2 regions of the Pseudomonas sp. SCB32 genome follow, and region 1 is predicted to be linked to the other one. Evidence: riboswitches for the same ligand, from Rfam matches in the RefSeq annotation. Region 1 holds a riboswitch; the other holds the start of a gene.

Region 1 (7,032 bases):
CCTGCAGGTGCTCGAGCGCCTGAAACTGAAAGCGGTGGAAATCCCCGTGCACCCGCGCGAGGGCATCGACCTGGACGTGCTCGCCGATAGCCTGGCACGCCTGCCGATCAAGGCCTGCTGGTTCATGAGCAACTTCCAGAACCCGATGGGCGCCAGCATGGCCGAGGACAAGAAGCGCGCCCTCGCCGCCTTGCTGGCCCAGCACCAGGTGCCGCTGATCGAGGACGACGTCTACGCCGAGCTGTACTTCGCCGCCCAGGCGCCCAAGCCGGTGAAGGCCTACGACAGCGAAGGGCTGGTGATGCACTGCAGCTCCTTCTCCAAGAGCCTGGCGCCGGGCTACCGGGTCGGCTGGGTGGCCGGCGGGCGCTACGCCGAGCAGATCGAGCGGCTCAAGCTGATGACCAGCCTGTCGGCCTCGGTGCCGGCCCAGGCGGCCATCGCCGATTACCTGCAGCATGGCGGCTACGACCGCCACCTGCGCAAGCTGCGTCACGCGCTGGAAAGCCAGCAGCACGCGATGCTCGCCGCCGTGGCCCGGCACTTCCCCGCCGCCACCCGCGTCACCCGGCCCAGCGGCGGCTACTTCCTGTGGCTGGAACTGCCCGAGCACATCGACGCGCTCAAGCTGTTCCAGCTCGCCCTGGCCCAGGGCATCAGCCTGGCACCGGGGCCGATCTTCTCGGCCACCCGGCGCTTCGGCCACTGCCTGCGGTTGAACTATGGCCATCCGTGGACAGCGAGCAGCGAACAGGCCATGGAAACCCTCGGACGGATCATTCACTCGTTGTAGGGCAAGACGCCGGGACTGCTCCGCACATTCGGCAACGATCTGTACCTGTGCGGTGGTTTGTCGCAGGAATACCCTGTCAGGCGGAAACTGGACGAGGGAAGCAGCCATGGATGCGGAAGGCTTGAAGATCCTGCTCACGGTAATTGCGGCGCTAGGCGTGCACTGGGGCGTGCGTTGGTACCTGCGACGCGGAACGCTGCCGCGCTCGGATGAGTGGCGGGCGTGAGAACACCATCATGCTGAAGATGAATGCCCTGGTGCCGGAGCTGATCGTCTCGGACCTGCCGCGAAGCCTGCACTTCTACTGCGAGGTGCTCGGCTTCGCCATCGAGTACCAGCGCCCCGAGGACGGCTTCGCCTTTCTTTCCTTTGGCGACAGCCAGCTCATGCTGGAACAGGACTGGCACTCCGACTCGCCGTGGAGCGTGCGCCCGCTGGACCACCCGCTGGGGCGTGGGGTCAATTTCTCCATCCGCTGCCCCGACACACAGTCGCTGGTGAGCTCGCTGAACGAGGCGGGGCTCCCACTGCGCAAGCCCGTGGAGGAGCGCTGGTATCGGCAGAGCGAGCAGTTGTACGGGGAGCGCAACTTCCTCGTGCAGGACCCGGACGGCTACCTGCTGCGCTTCGCCCAGAGCCTCGGCACGCGGCCACTGTCGGCCGGGTAACCGCCCTACGGGCGATACAGATGCGCATGCCCCACGCTGTACAGCGACGAATCGGCAAAGCCCTCCGCCCCCAGCACCTTGCCCACCAGGATCAGCGCGGTACGCCGGAAGCCCTTCGCCTGCGCCTTGGGCAGGATGTCGCCAAGGGTGCCGGTAACCTGGTCCTGATCCGGCCAGCTGGCGCGATGGATCACCGCGATGGGACAGTCCGCTCCGTAGTGCGGTAGCAACTCCGCGACGATGGACTCCAACTGACCGACACCCAGGTGGATCGCCAGGGTCGCTCGGTGCTGCGCCAGTTCGGCAAGGGATTCGCCCTCGGGCATCCGCGTCTTGCTCGCATAGCGGGTGAGGATCAGCGTCTGCGAGATATCCGGCAGGGTCAGCTCGCAGCCGAGAATCGCCGCGCAGGCCGAAGTGGCGGTGACGCCGGGAATGATCTCGTAGGGAATGCCGCGCTCGCGCAGATGACGAATCTGCTCGCCGATGGCGCCATACAGTGACGGATCGCCCGAGTGCACGCGCGCCACGTCCTTGCCCTCGGCGTGGGCCTGCGCCAGCAGCGCGACGATCTCGTCCAGGTGCAGCTCGGCGGTATTCACGACGCGCTCGGCGCTGTGTCCTTCCAGCACCGCCGGCGGCACCAGCGAGCCGGCGTAGAGGATCACCGGGCAGGAGCGGATCAGCCGCTGGCCCTTGACCGTGATGAGTTCGGGATCGCCGGGGCCGGCGCCGATGAAAAAGACCGTCATGGCTGCTCCTGTTCGGATTCGACGGGGATGAAGGCCAACGCGCAGGTGGCGTGCTCGCTGCGGCGCTTGCCCACCAGCAGACGCGCCGGCGCGCCGCCCTGGGCTTCGGCCTGCAATAACGCGGCGGCTTCGGCGACGCTGGCGCTGCCGATGGCCGTGCGTACCGTCTCCGAGGGCTGGTCGAGGCGCTTCTCACAGGCCGCCAGTTGCTGTGGCGTGAACAGCGCCAGCGGCAGATCGAGCGCGGCGGCCAGGGCCGCCAGCCCTTCTTCGTCGGCTTTGAGCGTGGCACTGGCCAGCGCGGTGAGGCTCGACTCGTAGAGCCCGGCTTCGGCCAGCGTATCGCGCAGCAAGGCACGCAGTTCATCGAGCGGGCAGCCCCGGCGGCAACCTAGGCCGGCAACCAGCGTCATGGTCGCTCTCCTTGAAGATGAAAATAAAAACCCCGCAGGCGGCTGGGCCGGCTGCGGGGTCGAGCATAGCGATGAATCAGGCCGATGGCGCGAAGCGACGGAACAACCAGGCAGCGACCAGGCCCAGGGCCGCCCAGAACACCGCGTTGGTGACCAGCGAGGCAACGATGAACTCGTGGGCGAGGCTCTCCGGCGCGAGGCTGGAATGCACTTCAGGTTGTGGTGCGCCTATCACATGCGGCACCACCAGCAGCGCCAGGCCCACACCGCGCAGCAGCCAGTTGCGGCTGAACACCAGCAGCGCAAGGCCTGCTGCAGTGGAGGCGGCCGTGCCGATCCACCAGGTCTGCCGCAGGGCCAGATCCGCCGCGGCAGTACCGGGGACTTCCGGCGGTAGGCCGAGCGACGGCGCCAGGGTGAACACGGCAAAACCGGCCAGCCCCCAGAGCAAGCCTTCGGACGTCTTGCCCGGCTCACGCAGGGTGAACAGGCCGGCCAGCATCAGCGCGAAGCCCACTGCGACCACCAGGTTGCCGCCGGTGGTGGAGAGGATGCGCTGCCAGCCGTCTTCCGGCTCCCAGGCTTCTTGGTCGTGGTGATGGCCGGCGGCGGCGCCATCGGCGTGTTCGTGGCTGTGCTCCTCGACCAGCGTGGCGGCCGGCTCGGCTTTCTCGTAGGTTTCCGCCTTGAGAATCAGCGGGGACACCCACAACAGCTGGACCAGGGTCAGCACCAACGCCGCGATCAGGCCGGCGAAACCGGCGGTCTGGGCGATACGTTTGATCATTGCAGTTCTCCGATTTCCCGGGCCGCGTGTGGCAGGCAAAGCATTCCCGTGACCGCTTCGAACGAGCAGTCAGGGACGCCTCGACTCAGCCGCGTCTACACGCAGCCGGTACACATCAATGGCAGGGGAAGCCCGCGCTATGGCGAGTGTCATGCGCGGCGTTGTGCACCGCCTCCAGGTGCGAGAAACCGGCGAAGTACACCAGCAGCGCACCGAGCAGGCTGGCGCCGACGGCCAGGCTGATGCGCTTGGAAAGGGGGATGGAAGTGCTCGACGCCTGTTGCGCCAGGATGCTGCTGGACATGAACGTTCCCTCTGAAACTTGAGTAGAGAACGCAGAGGTTGAACGCATTCGAACGCGCCGGAATCGGCTGCGCCACGGCCTGCGCCCGCCCACCGCGGGTTTGCCAAAACGAAGGATTCCAGGCCGGTCTCCGGGCTTGCGATGTCGGCCGATGCGGCCGGGCGGGTCAGCCTTCCCATGCGCGAGCACAGTGGCTACCGATGACCCTTCAATCGCTTACCGTTGCGGGGGCAGCGCCGGACTGGTCCTTGCGGACGCACCGGCTTCCCGTTTCACCTCGCACACGACGGCGCGAGACACCTGAAACCGCGCTAGCTGACCACGAAGCCCCGCGAGCGTCAACCGCGCGGCAACCGATCCCCGGCGATTGACCGCCTCGCCATCGCTGCGTAGCCTTCTGCCCTTCGAGGTTCTCCGGCGCTGGCCGGAGCTAAGAGGGAACGTGGAAATCTTCGGATGCGCCACGGCTGCCCCCGCAACTGTGAACAGCCTGTCCTTTCACGAGCCACTGCCGACGACGGCGGGAAGGCGAAAGGACAATCAAGGGCTGTGAGCCAGGAGACCTGCCTCGTGACTGGTTTTCGATCTGCTGCGCGTCGGCATAACTGCGTTAAAAACCGGCTCGGGATGCTCATTTACTGACGTAAACTCCGCTCCCGCCCCGATTTTTGCCTTGTTCTGCTCTAGCTCGCGAGATCCGGAACCGGTTGGTTATCAACAGACAACCGGGCGGGGTGATCCGGTGGCGACCTTCGTTGCGCGGCGAACCCGCGCGCGCGCCCTTCATCCGCCTTCAAACTTTCGCTTGCGAGGCGCGCATGAAAACCCTGGCCAAACTCCCCGTCACCATCGTCACCGGCTTCCTCGGCGCCGGAAAGACCACCCTGCTCCGCCATATGCTCGACAACGCCGAAGGCCGCCGCATCGCGGTGATCGTCAACGAGTTCGGTGAGTTGGGCATCGACGGCGAAATCCTCAAGCAGTGCTCCATCGGTTGCAGCGAAGAAGAAGCGGTCGGCCGCGTCTTCGAACTGGCCAACGGCTGCCTGTGCTGCACCGTGCAGGAAGAATTCTTCCCGGTAATGCGCGAGCTGGTGGCGCGCCGTGGCGACCTCGACCAGATCCTCATCGAGACCTCCGGCCTGGCCCTGCCCAAGCCGCTGGTGCAGGCCTTCCAGTGGCCGGAAATCCGCAACGCCTGCACGGTGGATGCGGTGATCACCGTGGTCGACAGCCCGGCCGTGGCCGCCGGCACCTTCGCCGCCCATCCCGAGCAGGTGGACGAGCAGCGCAAGCAGGACCCGAACCTGGACCACGAATCGCCGCTGCACGAACTCTTCGAAGACCAGCTGGCCAGCGCCGACCTGGTAGTACTGAACAAGGCCGACCTGCTGGATGCCGAGGCACTGGCCCGAGTGCGCGCCGAAGTCGCCGAGGAGCTGCCGCCGGCGGTGAAAATCGTCGAAGCCAATTCCGGCCAGCTGCCGCTCTCGGTGCTGCTGGGCCTGAACGCCGAGGCCGAGCTGCACATCGACAGCCGCCCGACTCATCACGACCACGAAGGTCATGAAGAGCACGACCATGACGAGTTCGACTCCTTCCACGTCGACCTGCCGGAGGTGGAAGAGCGCGCCCTGCTCGATGCGCTGAACGCGCTGGTCGAGCGCCACGCCGTGCTGCGCATCAAGGGCTTCGTCGCCATCCCCGGCAAGCCCATGCGCCTGCTGGTACAGGGCGTCGGCAAGCGCTTCGACAAACACTTCGACCGGGCCTGGCGCAGCGACGAAACCCGCGGTACCCGCCTGGTGGTAATCGGCCAGGAACTGGACCAGGCCACCATCGCCAACGAGCTGCGTACCGCCCTGGCGTAACACAGCTTTTCGTAGGAGCGAGCTTGCTCGCTCCTACAAGAGCAATCTACCGAGCACGCCCATGCACCTGCTGCGCACCCAACCCGGCGGCTTCGTCCCCGACGACGGCATCGCCCACCTGGCCCAGACACCCGCCGAGCTGGTGATCCTCTGCAGCGGCGATTCGCACCTGGCGCTGCTCGCCGAGGCCGCCCGCGAGCTGCCGGAGAATTACCCGAGCCTGCGCCTGGCCAACCCCATGCAGCTGCAGAACCACGCCTCGGTAGACCTCTACGTCGACGAGGTGCTGCAGCACGCCAAGGTCATCCTGATCTCGGTGCACGGCGGCGTCGGTTACTGGCGCTACGGCATGGAGCAGCTGGCGGCGCTGGCCGAGCGTGGCGCCACGCTGATCGCGGTGCCTGGCGACGACAAGCCCGACCCCGAACTCACCGCCCTCTGCAGCGTCCCGCCGCAGGATACCGAGCGCCTCTGGCAGTACCTGCGTCAGGGTGGCATGGACAACGCCCGGCAGTTCTTCGCCTGTCTTGCCAACCGCCATCTGCAACGCGACTACGCCTGGAGCGAACCTCGGACACTGCCCCGAGTGGCGCTCTATCACCCCCAGCTCGGCAGCTGCGACCTCGCTCGCTGGCAGGCCGACTGGGCCCCCGAGTGCCCCGTCGCCGCGCTGCTGTTCTACCGCACGCACCTGCAAGCGGCGAACACCGGCTTCATCGACACCTTCTGCGAACGCCTGCGTGCCCATGGCATCAACCCGCTGCCCATCGCTGTGGCCAGCCTCAAGGAAATCGCCTGCCTGGACGCGGTGGAAGCCCTGCTCGATAGCGCCGACGCCGAGCTGATCATCAACGCCACCGGCTTCGCCCAGTCGAATCCGGAAGCGCCGCAAGACCGGCCATTCAAGCGCGACGTGCCGGTGCTGCAAGCTATCTGTTCGCTGGACAATCATGACCTCTGGCGCGCCAACCCGCAGGGCCTCGGCCCGCGCGACCTGGCCATGCACATCGCGCTGCCGGAGCTGGATGGCCGCATCATCACCCGGCCGATCAGCTTCAAGGGCCTGGCCTGGCGCAGCGAGCGCAGCCAGAGCGACGTGGTCTGCTACCTGCCGCATCTGCCGGGCATGGACTTCGTCGCCGAGCTGGCGCGGCGCTGGATGCTGCTGGCGCGCAAGGCCAATGCCGACAAGCGCGTGGCGCTGATCCTGGCGAACTACCCGACCCGTGACGGGCGCATCGGCAATGGGGTCGGCCTCGACACGCCGGCCGCCGCGCTGAACATCCTGCGCGCGCTGGAGACCCAGGGTTATCCTGTCGCCGGCCTGCCCGATTCCGGCACCGCGCTGATACAGCAACTGCTCGGCGGCGTCAGCAACGACCTCGATAGCCTTGACCTGCGCCCCTGCGCGCAGAGCCTGGCGCTGGACGACTACCTTGCCTGT
Region 2 (7,032 bases), 120 kb from region 1:
AGCGATGGGATTGGTGCCGAACAGCGGCCGCGTGCCACCCGCCGGCGCCACGTAAGCCTGGGCGGGCGTGACTGCCAGCGCCACCAGGCCGTGGGCAGTGATCCGCTCGATCTCTACCCACAGCGCCGAGAAGTGCACGCAACGGTTGATCGCCATCGCGGCGATGCCCTGGCTGCGCGCCTTCTCCACCAGCGTAGGCAGGCCAAGATCGAAGGCGCACTGCGAGAAACCACCCTTGGCATCGACGCGCACCAGCGCCGGCGCGGGCTCCGACAGCGTCGGCACGGCATCGAGCGAGACCTTGCCGGCACGAGCCGTGTGGATGCAGCCCAGCAGCCGCCAGACGCCATGGGACGAACAACCATCGCGCTCGCCGGCCATCACGGTGTCAGTCACGCCCTGCACATGGGGTTCGGTGAATCCATGATGGCGCAGTATCGCCTCAGACAGGTTACGTAGTTCTTCCAGGCTCAGTCGGGCCACAGGCTTCTCCTTGGGTCTCGTGGAATCATCAGAAGGTTTCCGAATTGCCCTTCACTGTGAAGGGCTGAACCTTGCACAGCTTGTCCTTTATCACCGTGCCGGAAGACGAAAACGGCACAGCCTGCAGATCAGATTTTTCGCACAAATCAAAGCGTAGGGCCTACGTAGTCCGAATCAGAGGATTCGGCGATTGTGCCCGTCCGCCGGACACCCCTGGCGGTCTTGACCGAAGGCCCCACCATTGCTGGCTCTGCGCGTAACGCAGCGCGCCCGATGCGTCCGCCCCCCCAGTGCTGCAGTGCAATAAAGGCGCACTCATAGAGCACCGGCGTCAAGAATCCAACAAACCTGGCAACCCGCTGATTTGTTAACGAAAAACACCAATAGAGAAATTTCAATCCATGAATAAAGCTATAGGAAACAACCGCAATATTTCCTCCGCGCCGGATCTGCTGAATGACGGTCAAGTCGAGGTATACCCCGCCTACGTCGTCCCCAGCATGCCGGTCGAAGTCACCAACCTGTATGGCAGCAACTACTCCATCGGGACCATGACCACTGTGAGCAGCACCGTTTCCACCGGCGAACTGTCGACTTCGTATGCATCGCCCCTGAGCACCACACCGCAGTCGAGCTATGCGTCCAGAGGCTTGCTCGGCAATGGTCTGCTGAAAGCGACTACCGCGCCGGCCATGACCTTCGCCGCCACCGACCATGCCGGTCCGGTCACGGGCGAGCTGGCCAGCGGTGCCACCACCGACGACATCCGCCCGGTCTTCCACGGCACCGCCACCCCCAACACGCTGGTCAGCATCGTCGCCGAAATGATCGGTGCCGACGGCAAGCCTGTCGCCGGCGGCAGCTTCGAGGTGGGCAAGGCCCTCGTCCAGCAGAACGGCACCTGGGAATTCACCCCCTATGCCCCGCTCAAGGACGGCGCCTATGACTTCCACATCAGCCAGGGCCAGGAGAGCAGTGCCGCGTTCCGCCTGACCATCGATCGCGCCTGGACCGACGGCACCGAGCCGACCGACCAGCCGCAACAGCCTGAACAGCCTGTTCCTGAGCAACCGACTCAACCGGAACAGCCTCAACAGCCAGAGCAACCGGAGCAGCCGACCTCCAAGGCCATGACCTTCGCCGCCACCGACCATGCCGGTCCGGTCACGGGCGAGCTGGCCAGCGGCGCCACCACCGACGACATCCGTCCGGTCTTCCACGGCACCGCCACCCCCAACACGCTGGTCAGCATCGTCGCCGAAATGATCGGTGCCGACGGCAAGCCTGTCGCTGGCGGCAGCTTCGAGGTGGGCAAGGCCCTCGTCCAGCAGAACGGCACCTGGGAATTCACCCCCTACGCCCCGCTCAAGGACGGCGCCTATGACTTCCACATCAGCCAGGGCCAGGAGAGCAGTGCCGCGTTCCGCCTGACCATCGACCGCGCCTGGACCGACGACGTCAGCACCTCGAAAGGCTCTTTCCTGCCCAGCCATGGCATGGAACTGGATCTGAGTGGCCTGAGCGCGTCCTCTCACGACGACAGCTCCAGCGTCCAGAGCGCCTCCGCCGGCAAGGCATCGCTGCCGTCGCTGAGCAATGTGTTGGAAATCGCTACCCATGAGCTGCCGCTGGCAGGTAATGGCTTCGCCACCAACGCCAACGCGTCGGTATCGTCTGTCTCGTACTACGCTCCGGCCGACTTCCACCCGGTGAAACTCGACGAGCTGACCGTCCAGCACGTCGTGGTGTAACCCCCTGTTGTACGGCGGGCCTCCTCGCGAGGTCCGCTGTGCGGCTTTCCGCCGCAAGTACCTCTCCTTCTCCCGCCAGACCGCTTTCACCCCGCAACACGGCAGCGTCCGTCCAGGCCGCGTCCGCGTAGCGCCCGACACCCGCGCCAAATCCCGACTATCCGGTCGTCCGAAGGATTGGCCCCACGTTGCTTGGGCCAATCCAGAGCATCAGGTAAACTCCCGCATCTTTTGCCTTCTCATAACGATCAGCCTGATGCCCACGACGTTCCACGAGATTCCCCGCGAGCGCCCCGCCACGCCCCTGCTCGACCGCGCCAGCACGCCGGTCGAACTGCGTCGGCTGGGCGAGACGGAGCTGCTGACCCTCGCTGACGAACTGCGCCAGTACCTGCTGTACAGCGTCGGCCAGACCGGCGGCCACTTTGGCGCCGGGCTCGGCGTGATCGAGCTGACGGTCGCCTTGCACTACGTCTTCGACACCCCGGACGACCGTCTGGTGTGGGACGTCGGCCACCAGGCCTACCCGCACAAGATCCTCACCGGTCGCCGCGAGCGCATGGGCACGCTGCGCCAGAAGGACGGCCTGGCCGCCTTCCCGCGTCGCTCGGAGAGCGAGTACGACACCTTCGGCGTCGGCCACTCCAGCACCTCCATCAGCGCCGCCCTGGGCATGGCCATCGCCGCGCGCATGCAGGGTTCGGGCCGCAAGTCGGTGGCGGTGATCGGCGATGGCGCGTTGACCGCAGGCATGGCCTTCGAGGCGCTCAACCACGCGTCGGACGTGAAGGCCAACATGCTGGTAGTCCTCAACGACAACGACATGTCGATCTCCAAGAACGTCGGCGGCCTGTCCAACTACCTGGCCAAGATCATCTCCAGCCGCACCTATTCGAGCATGCGCGAGGGCAGCAAGAAGATCCTCTCGCGCCTGCCCGGCGCCTGGGAGATCGCGCGCAAGGTCGAGGAACATGCCAAGGGCATGCTGGTCCCCGGCACCCTGTTCGAGGAGCTGGGCTGGAACTACGTCGGCCCCATCGACGGCCACGACCTGCCGACCCTGATCGCCACCCTGCGCAACATGCGTGACCTGGACGGCCCGCAGTTCCTCCACGTGGTCACCAAGAAGGGCAAGGGCTTCGGCCCGGCCGAGGTCGACCCGATCGGCTACCACGCCATCACCAAGCTGGAGCCGATCAAGGCCCCGGCGGAACCGAAGAAGCCCTCCGGGCCCAAGTACTCCAGCGTGTTCGGCCAGTGGCTGTGCGACATGGCAGCGCAGGACCCGCGCCTGGTCGGCATTACCCCGGCGATGAAGGAAGGTTCGGACCTGGTGGCCTTCGCCGACAAGTTCCCGGACCGCTACTTCGACGTCGCCATCGCCGAGCAGCACGCCGTGACCCTGGCGGCCGGCATGGCCTGCGACGGCGCAAAGCCGGTGGTGGCGATCTACTCCACCTTCCTGCAGCGCGGCTACGACCAACTGATCCACGACGTCGCGGTGCAGAACCTCGACGTTCTGTTCGCCATCGACCGGGCAGGTCTCGTCGGCGAAGACGGCCCGACCCACGCCGGCAGCTTCGACCTCTCCTACCTGCGCTGCATCCCTGGCATGCTGGTGATGACCCCCAGCGACGAGAATGAACTGCGCAAGCTGCTCACCACCGGCCATCACTTCGAAGGCCCGGCGGCGGTGCGCTACCCGCGCGGCACCGGCCCCAACGCGCCCATCGAACAGGCGCTGGAGCCGGTGGAAATCGGCAAAGGCGTGGTGCGCCGCGAAGGCAAGGCCGGCAAGGTCGCCTTCCTGGTGTTCGGCGTGCAGCTGGCCGAGGCACTGAAAGTGGCGGAGCAGTTCGACGCGACCGTCGCCGACATGCGCTTCGTCAAGCCGCTGGACGAGGAACTGGTGCGCCAGCTGGCGGCCAGCCACGAACTGCTGGTGACCCTCGAGGAAAACTCGGTGATGGGTGGCGCCGGCGCCGCCGTCAGCGAATTCCTCGCCCGCGAGAACATCCTGCAGCCGGTCCTGCACCTGGGCCTGCCGGACTACTACGTGGAGCACGCCAAGCCGGCGCAGATGCTCGCCGAGTGCGGTCTTGACGCTGCCGGCATCGAACGCTCGGTGGGCGCTCGCCTGGAGGCGCTCGGCAACCGCTGAGCGCATGCCTCTCCCGGAGTATTGCCAGCGACGGGCGCACCCACTAAGGTGCGCCCGTTTTCGTTCGAGGTAACGGGAAGCAGGTGAAAGACCTGCGCTGCCCCCGCAACGGTAACCGACCGCAGGCCCTGGCCTGCCGCGCTGTGAACCGCCACTGTGCATCCGCATGGGAAGGCCGCAGACGTGAGCGTCGGCAGCCCGGAGACCGCCCTCGTACGCCCCGACTGGTGTTGCGGAGGGCCGCACCGTCAAGTGCGGCCTGCCGCCCTTGCCACGCCCTCCTCGAAAGTCATCCGACCGCTTTTGAGGACGTTCCATGAAACTGACCCGACTCGCCCTGGCCACCGGCCTCCTGCCCGGCCTGGCCTTCGCCGATGCCAGCGTTCCGAGCGGTGACATCTACGCCATGCCCGCGCTGGTGATCACCTCCGGTCGCCAGGTCCAGCCGCGCGCCCAGGCCACCTCCGCCAACAGCGTGTTCACCCGCCAGGACATCGAGCGCCTGCAGGTGCGCAGCGTGCCCGAGCTGCTCAAGCGCGTGCCCGGTGTACAGATCGGCAGCTCCGGCGGCGTGATCTCCTACTCCGTGCGCGGCACCAGCACCGCGCAGACCCTGGTGCTGGTCGACGGCCAGCGCATCGCCTCGGCCAGCACCGGCATCGCCCGCCTGGACTACCTGAGCATCGACAATATCGAGCGCGTGGAAGTGACCCGTGGCCCGCGTTCCTCGCTGTACGGCGCCGACGCCATCGGCGGCGTGATCCAGATCTTCACCCGCCGCGGCGAAGCCGGACTGCACCCGGAAGTGCGCCTGGCGGCCGGCAGCTACGGCACTGTCGAGCGCAGCATGAACCTGTCCGGCGGCGACGAGCGCACCACCTACAGCCTGGGTGGTAGCCTCGACGAGAGCGCCGGCTGGGACCGCACCACCGACAAGGTCGGCGCCGACAGCGACCACGATGCCCAGCGCAACAAGGCCGTGCACCTGAACCTCGACCACCGTTTCAACGAGGACTGGAAGGCCGGCCTGAACCTCAACGACCAGCGCGGCAAGAACGAGTACGACGACGCCTACAACTTCGACCCGGGCTCGCCCCGCGACGAATTCCGCGTCAGCAGCTACAGCGGCTTCCTCGACGGCCAGCTCAATGACATCTGGAACAGCCGCCTGGAACTGGGCCGCAGCTTCGACCGCAACAAGGCTCTGGGCGCCGCCGACAGCTGGAACAACGGCACCCTGGAAACCACCCGCTACTCGGCGGGCTGGATCAACCGCCTGCAACTGGACGCCGCCAACCAGCTCGCCCTCGGCACCGACTGGTACGAAGACCGGGTGGAAGGCAGCTCCGCGCCCGACCAGGACCGGCGCGAGAACCACGCCTTCTTCGTCCAGCACAGCTTCAAGGGCGAATCCTTCGGCACCGAACTGGGCCTGCGCCACGACGACAACCAGGTCTACGGCACCCAGAACAGCTGGAACGCCGCCTTCAGCCTGCCGGTGGGCGACAACCAGAGCTGGATCGCCAGCTACGGCGAAGGCTTCCGCGCGCCGACCTTCAGCGACCTCTACTACCCCGGCGCCGGCAACCCCAACCTCAAGGCCGAGACCTCGAAGACCTATGAGCTGCAATGGCGTGGCGACTTCTCCGGGACCCACCTGGAGACCTCGCTGTACCGCACCGAGGTCGACAACCTGATCGCCTGGGACAGCACCAGCAACCAGCCGGAGAACATCGCCAAGGCGCGCATCGACGGCTTCGAGGCCAGCGTCGCCCGCAAGGTGCTGGGCTGGCAGGCCAACCTGGGCCTGAGCCTGATCGACCCGCGTGACCGCGACACCGGCCACACCCTGCCGACCCGCGCCCGTCGCACCCTGAGCCTGGACCTCGACCGGCAGTTCGGCGCCTACGGCGTCGGCGGCTCCTGGCGCGCGGTCAGCCAGCGCTACGACGACGCGGCCAACACCCGCGAACTCGGCGGCTACGGCGTGCTCGACCTGCGCACCAGTTGGCTGGCCAGCGACGAACTGCGCTTCGACCTGAAGCTCGATAACGCGCTGGACCGCGACTACGCCCTGGGCGACTACCTGCGCCCGACCAGTCCGACGGACTACATGGGCGAAGCACACCCGTACCGCGAACCAGGCCGCACCGCACTGCTGGCGGTGACCTGGACGCCGGAGCTGTAAGGCCTTCCGAAGACCCCAGCGCTTCTGTGCTTTTGTAGGATGGCGTGGAGCGAAGCGATACCCATCAGCCCCTGTATCGACCGCATGGGTATCGCCAGGGCTCCACCCATCCTACGGTTCGACGCTCCCGAACACCGTAGGAGCGGGCTATGACCGCGATTCGCGCCCATGGGCTAGGCGCCCCCTCGGTCCTACGACGAGCAGCCCGGCGTGACCCGATCGATCAGCGCGAGCCAGATCCTGTAGGAGCGAGCTTGCTCGCGAACCCGCCCGGCAGCGGACCTAAACCAGAAGCCCGGCCATCCGCCCCAGCTCCGCGCAATCCTGCGCGTGCCAGTCGGTCAGCTCCGGCCAGGGGTTGTCGGCCAGGTTGACCAGCGCACTGTGTGCGCCAGCCGCGCGGGCGCAGTCGAGGTCGAAGCGGTAGTCACCGACCATCAGCATCCGCT

Evidence for each region. Region 1 has a riboswitch for cobalamin ahead of cobW (cobalamin biosynthesis protein CobW). Riboswitches for the same ligand answer to the same signal wherever they lie in the genome.
Region 2: another riboswitch for cobalamin. It lies ahead of GA645_RS04075 (TonB-dependent receptor domain-containing protein); the one in region 1 lies ahead of cobW (cobalamin biosynthesis protein CobW).

What each region holds. Positions count from the first base shown of each region.
Region 1 covers NZ_CP045118.1:718,730-725,761, reverse strand. The annotation lists gene mapR (GntR family transcriptional regulator MpaR) at 1-793, shown strand, start outside; gene GA645_RS03495 (VOC family protein) at 1,030-1,461, shown strand; gene cobM (precorrin-4 C(11)-methyltransferase) at 1,467-2,213, opposite strand; gene GA645_RS03485 (cobalamin biosynthesis protein) at 2,210-2,626, opposite strand; gene GA645_RS03480 (CbtA family protein) at 2,703-3,413, opposite strand; gene GA645_RS03475 (CbtB-domain containing protein) at 3,529-3,717, opposite strand; cobalamin riboswitch at 3,821-4,036, opposite strand; cobalamin riboswitch at 4,108-4,303, shown strand; gene cobW (cobalamin biosynthesis protein CobW) at 4,536-5,588, shown strand; gene cobN (cobaltochelatase subunit CobN) at 5,650-7,032, shown strand, end outside.
Region 2 covers NZ_CP045118.1:839,595-846,626, reverse strand. The annotation lists gene GA645_RS04090 (Ldh family oxidoreductase) at 1-483, opposite strand, end outside; gene GA645_RS04085 (Ig-like domain-containing protein) at 885-2,234, shown strand; gene dxs (1-deoxy-D-xylulose-5-phosphate synthase) at 2,491-4,395, shown strand; cobalamin riboswitch at 4,425-4,624, shown strand; gene GA645_RS04075 (TonB-dependent receptor domain-containing protein) at 4,712-6,583, shown strand; gene GA645_RS04070 (HAD family hydrolase) at 6,866-7,032, opposite strand, start outside.